Regions from separate parts of the Oceanobacillus sp. FSL K6-0127 genome, predicted to be linked through region 1. Evidence: predicted binding sites of a transcription regulator. Region 1 holds the regulator's gene; the other holds the start of a gene.
The links. The regulator LexA, encoded in region 1, represses DNA repair genes until DNA is damaged. The targets are predictions, from matches to a motif close to CGAACATATGTTCG.

Region 1 (3,219 bases):
CGCCAATATATTAATACGTTCTAGTTTTTCTTTTGATAGCATAGAACGGACCTCCCACTATTTAAAATAACATTAGAAAACTTGGCATTCGTCAAGATTTCAGGCGAATGTCTTACCCAAACTGCAAAGTAGTATGCATTCCTTCCTATTTGCAAAATAAAAGACAAGAATAATAATCTAATTCCTGTCTTTACATCGTACTCTACACGCTAGCGATATTCAAGTATTTCGAAATTCTTTATACCTCCGATGAACAGTTGCCTTCGAAACATTATACCCCAATCCATTTAATGTTTTTGTAATTTCATCAAAGGTAAGGTTGTTTTGACGCAGGCGGACAACTTCCTCAATCGGAAATGAAATACGATCTCTTCCTGGTGCGTGGTTAATATTGGAGAGGTTTTTACTTGGATTATAACCTTCTCGAATAGCCTTTTTCACCCCACGTTTTATTTTCATGTTGTGAATTTTCCGTTGGTATTCCTCAACAATTCCTACAATCTGCAAAACCATCGAATCTGATTCAGTTAATTCCAACTCTCCATCTTGCATCACTGTGTAGATAGGAATCTGCATTTTATTCAACTGATGAAATAGGGCAATTTTCGTATTCCCCCTACCTAGTCTTGTCTCATCCTGAATCAATAAACAATTAGCTTTGTTTGCAGAAAAATAATCGAGCATTTGAAAGATACCTTCTCGTTCAATTTGATAGCCACTCTCTTGCTCCTCAATACAATCAATAACCGTAAAATTATATTTTGCTGCAAGATTGAATAATTCTTGCTTCTGCCGAGCTAATGAAGTTTCTTGCGTTTTTTTATCTGTACTAACACGGCAGTATATCAGTGCATTCAAAACGTCGTGCCCCTTCGTAAAATATTTTACCCACTAATAATGATAGAAAAGTATAAGAACCCTAATGTTAACGCAAAAGCTACTAAATAAAAAGCATCCGTTTTTGAAATTTTTTCAAACATGATTATAGCCCCCTTTTTAAGAACGACTGTTCGATTAACAAAAGTATACTACCGAACATATGGTCTTGTCAACTTTTTTTAGAACGAATGTTTGCTTAAGTATACGTAAAATGGTAAACTATCATTAATAAATCCTATGTGAGAGGTGAAAAAGAGATGACAAAACTTTCAAAAAGACAACAAATGATTCTTGAGTTTATAAAAGATGAAGTTAGAAAAAAAGGATATCCACCGTCTGTACGTGAAATAGCAGCCGCTGTTGGTCTTGCTTCTAGTTCTACCGTTCATGGGCATCTTGAGAGAATTGAATCGAAAGGATATATTCGCCGGGATCCTACAAAACCAAGAGCAATCGAAATTATGGATCTATCAGAAGATAGTCATATACCTAAAGAAGAAGTTCGCTATGCTCCAGTGATCGGTAAGGTTACTGCAGGTATTCCAATTACTGCCGTTGAGAACATCGAGGAATTTATTCCGCTTCCTAGTACAACCGCAAGTCCTGATGATAATTTATTTATTCTGGAAATTGATGGAGAAAGTATGATAGAGGCCGGAATTCTTGATGGAGATATGGTTATTGTTAAGCAACAAAACACTGCAGATAATAGTGATATTGTTGTGGCAATGACCGATGATAATGAAGCAACAGTAAAGCGATTTTTTAAAGAAAAAGGGCATATTCGCCTACAACCAGAAAACGCGACGATGGAGCCGTTAATTTATCAAAATGTCACGATTTTAGGAAAAGTAATCGGATTGTACCGGAATATTCATTAATCTATCGGCACGGCCGGAATAATATTCCAATATATACGTATTCAATAGCCCTATCACAAAAAGTGTTGGGCTTTTTTCTATTCGTTATCCTTCAAGACGTTTTATAAACAATATAAATACCGTTCACACTTATGTATGAACGGTATTCGGAACTAATCGTTATATGAAGTTTATTAAAAGGAGTTACAATACATCACTCCGATAATTTGGTGATTATTTCGTGGGTACATGCCAAATATCAAGCATTGAACTTCACTAAATATTTAACCGCACTCACCAAATAAACACGCTTAATAATTTGTTAGATACTGCTCTCTCTCCCATGGGTGAACAGTTGTTCTGAACATATCCCATTCAATTTCCTTCGCTTCAATAAAGTGTTCAAATAAATGCTCACCTAGTGCTTCAACAAGTACTTCATCTTTCTTAAGCTCAGTTAGTGCATCCATTAACGTAGCAGGTAAATCTTTAATACCATTTGCTTCGCGTTCCGCTTTATCCATTACATAGATGTTACGATCAATCGAAACTGGCGGCTCCATTTTATTTTCCACTCCATCTAAGCCAGCAGCTAACAATACAGAAAGTGCCAGATATGGGTTTGCGGCTGGATCTACACTGCGAACCTCAATACGAGTGCTTAACCCTCTAGATGTTGGAATTCGAATTAATGGACTACGGTTTGATCCAGACCAAGCAACATAACAAGGTGCTTCGTATCCAGGAACTAATCGCTTATAGGAATTTACTGTTGGATTTGTAACAGCTGTAAAATGCGTTGCATGTTCTAATATTCCAGCAAGGAATTGAAATGCAGTTTTACTTAATTCCATATCACCACTTTTATCAAAAAAGGCATTCTCTTTACCGGAAAACAATGACATATTCACATGCATTCCAGAGCCATTTACTCCGAATAATGGTTTTGGCATAAAAGTTGCATGCAGATTATGCTTTCTTGCAATTGTTTTAACAACTAATTTAAAAGTTTGAATATCATCTGCATGCTTGATCGCATCAGAGTATTTAAAGTCAATTTCATGTTGCCCTGGAGCTACCTCATGGTGAGAAGCTTCAATCTCAAAGCCCATTTCTTCCAACTCCAAAACGATATCCCGACGGCAATTTTCCCCTAAATCTGTTGGTGCTAAGTCAAAATATCCACCATGATCATTTAATTCAAGTGTTGGCTCACCATTTTCATCCAGTTTGAACAAAAAGAATTCAGGTTCAGTCCCAATATTAAATGCAGTGAATCCTAACTCTTCCATTTTCTTTAGGTTACGCTTCAAGTTGTATCTCGGACATCCAGAAAACGGTGTTCCATCAGGATTATAAATATCACAAATAAAACGAGCTACCTTTCCTTTTTCTGAAGTCCATGGGAACACTACAAACGTATCCAAGTCTGGATGTAATTGCATATCCGATTCTTCAATACGAACAAAGCCTTCAATCG
Region 2 (3,219 bases), 900 kb from region 1:
CGCGCGCCACATAAGACTCCATCCTGTACGAACACAAACATATTGAAAAGGTCAGACAGATGGAAAATTGGAAGGATGAGTAGTAGGTATATAGACCAAAATAAATCAAAAAAATAGCTTGCAATGAGCATCGCGGTTAAATAAATAAGTGTTAAAGCGTAAATCATAATCCCAGTTTTTTGCTTTGAGTAGGTAGGAGGATATACAGGTTTTTCCGGGTGTTTTCGAATGGTATTAAATTCCTCGATCGAAGCAGGAAATACTATTTCTTGCTTCATTTTGATTAGCGTGATAATAAACCGATAACTGTATACGTAAATAATTGCTGCAAAAATCAGTTTCACGAATAATTCCATGTCCTCACCTCCATTATTTTCCTTATATCTATAATACGAAAAGGAAAGGCGGGAAGTTTCAGTAAAGTGTAAATTTCTAATAGAGTGGGGAAGAGGAACAAGCTAAGCTGTCCCTTGAGATTCCTAAGCATAATGCCCACCAATCTTCTTGCTGCGCTCCAACGTAATCCCTGCATCTGTATAACTGGAAGCGCGGAGAATAGCAGTGGATCCGTATTTATCACGAATCGCATCCATTACATAGCCGATGTCATTTTTCTTTGCGCGATCCTCAAATAAATCGAGCTGGACATCGGTCTGATCGAATAGCTTTGTTAAGGTGACGTATACATGTCTAATCATGCTTTTTCCATCATAAAATTCCTGAAATAATTGCATGCAAACTCCATACATATCCATGGTCACATTGGTAGGGATATCAATCGATCGGGAACGTGAAAATCCACCAGCTGTTTCTTTTGAATAGGAAATGCTAAGCTGGATGGTTCTTCCTGCCGTTCCTGCTGTGCGAGCCCTGCGGCATACTTCCTCACAAAGATCAAGAATGCAGTAAGAAACTTCTTCTCTCGTGTAGTCCCGAAGCAAAGATATGCCATGTCCGAATCCTTTTTGCTCTTGTTTTGTGAAGTCGCCAAAAACAGGGCTTAAATCAATTCCCCATGCATGCCAATAGAGTTGTTCTCCCATGACGCCAAAGCGTTTTTGTAAAAGCTCTAGTTTATAATTGGCGATTTGCCCAAGTGTGACAATTCCCATGCGGTGTAAGTTCTTCATCATTCGATGTCCGATTCCCCAAATGTTTTGAACAGGAGTTGGCCAGAGTTTTTCTGGTACATCCTCGTATTTGCATTCTGCAATCCCTGTTTTTTTAGCGTGTAAATCCATGACGACCTTTGCGAGAAATTTATTATCCCCAATCCCAATAGAAGAAGTAATTCCAAATCGGTCCAATATGTCACGCTGTATCTTGTATGCAATCTCCTGACGACTTCCGAAAAGCTTTTGCAGGCCATTTACGGTAATCCAAACTTCGTCAACCGAATATTGATGGATTGCTTCTGGTGGTGCGTAATCATGCAGTAATTTTGTTATTTCAACGGATACGTTTAAATAATCAGCCATATGGGCTGGCACAACGATAATGTTCGGGTCGTCTGGTAATTCGAAATAACGACTTACATTACTTACCCCATATCTTTGCTTTAAGGCAGGGGATGCTGCTAGTATAATACTCCCGGATCTGTTTGGATCTCCAACGACGGCAAGCATAACCTTCATCGGATCCTCATTTAGTTTCATTGCCTCGACGCTTGCGTAAAAAGAACGCATATCAATACAAAGCACATCATGACGGGGGTAAGAAGAATAGTCCAATTGACTCACTCCTTTAGAACGTTTGTTCCTAGTATATGCAAGAAAATGTAAATTATCAATGTTAATAAATAACAGTATATATGTTCGGTTTTTGTGGTATAATAGAACAAACGTTTCTATTTAAGGAGTGCGATAAGATGAAATTATTAAATCATGCTGTTCATGAGAAGATAAAGCTGGAAATGATTTATATGGCACGTAATGGTAAGGTTTCGCAACGATTTGTGCGTGTATTAGAGATACGTGAAGATCATATTTTAGCATATTGTTTTTATCGCAAGCGGGTCCGTACGTTCAAAATAGAAAATATTTTGTCGGTACAGAAAGCAAACAGGAAGGCGGCAAGTGCATGATACATGATCGCGGATCGAAGAAATGGACAGCACTCATGCTGCCAGAGCATATCGAAATGTTAAAAGCTTTACAGATTGAATATAATTATAAAGAAAAACCGATATTAGACGAACAACAGGTGGAAGAAAACGCGATAAAATTGCAGCTGGCAATCCATGATAACCTGACAATAGAGGTTAAATATTATAAAATGCATGATTATCATAAAGTAAAGGGTAAGCTGTTGAGCGTTGCTTTAAATGACTGCATTGTATTTGATAATGAGGAACGGACGAGAGTGAAATTTAGTGATATTATGGATGTTTTGGTCGTTTAGTTTTCTCATTTGCAACGAAGTGAAGTCTCGCAATCGATAGCAGCATTATAAACGAAAATGGAAAAATGGGAAAATATGTTCTGTTAAAAATGATGTATTATTGCTACAATAGAACTTGTACAAGAAGGTTTTCATGGGTGGTGGCTCACCCCTTTTAATCGAAAGGGGGTGATGGATGATGACGGTATATGAGGCGTTGGTTCTAATGATTTCATTTGGAGCTTTAATTGTGGCTGTGCTGTCAAACCAAAAAAAATAGCCACCCCATAAGCCTGACGAGCAATTAGGGTGGTTATTGGTATAGCTCTAATGTGAGTCGCCCCCTTGAAGGGCTATTGTATGGTCGTTAGTGTAGCAGCACTAGCGACCTTTTTATAGTGTATGCAGATTTCTTACTTTATTATAACCGATATTGATGAAAATGAAAAATCAGAGGGTAATAATAGGGGGTTTTTCACGTTTAAAATAAATTATCCAATTGTTATAGCACCACTCAACCTCGCTATGACACTAAAAACAAACCATATAGCACCACCCGACCTCACTATGACACCAAACGCAAACTTGATTTTATGATTGAAATTTTAGGAAGTTTTAGAATAACTAATTGCTGCTAAGCTCTAATAAAGCTATAATCGAAGCAAAACGGAAAATGGTAAATGTCCTGAATATGCCTGTTAAATAGATTAATTACAATTACGATGTATTGGAGCGACGCCAGATGAGTACCAAAAAGCTACTGATTATAGTTGGCATCTTTTTTATTGTTCTTTTCATTGCTGTTCCAGCTGGCTTTCTTTATGTGCTAAACAATGGAAA

Region 2: a site for LexA is predicted at 1,804-1,817, ahead of MHH64_RS18835 (DNA polymerase IV). Genes of this name have one in related genera too.

Annotation. Positions count from the first base shown of each region.
Region 1 covers NZ_CP150287.1:2,965,745-2,968,963, forward strand. Annotated here, with positions in the region: gene MHH64_RS14735 (DUF896 domain-containing protein) at 1-42, opposite strand, end outside; gene MHH64_RS14740 (recombinase family protein) at 220-858, opposite strand; gene lexA (transcriptional repressor LexA) at 1,137-1,760, shown strand; gene glnA (type I glutamate--ammonia ligase) at 2,051-3,219, opposite strand, start outside.
Region 2 covers NZ_CP150287.1:3,862,151-3,865,369, reverse strand. Annotated here, with positions in the region: gene MHH64_RS18840 (hypothetical protein) at 1-356, opposite strand, end outside; gene MHH64_RS18835 (DNA polymerase IV) at 480-1,730, opposite strand; gene MHH64_RS18830 (hypothetical protein) at 1,868-2,083, shown strand; gene MHH64_RS18825 (YolD-like family protein) at 2,080-2,400, shown strand; gene MHH64_RS18820 (DUF3139 domain-containing protein) at 3,122-3,219, shown strand, end outside.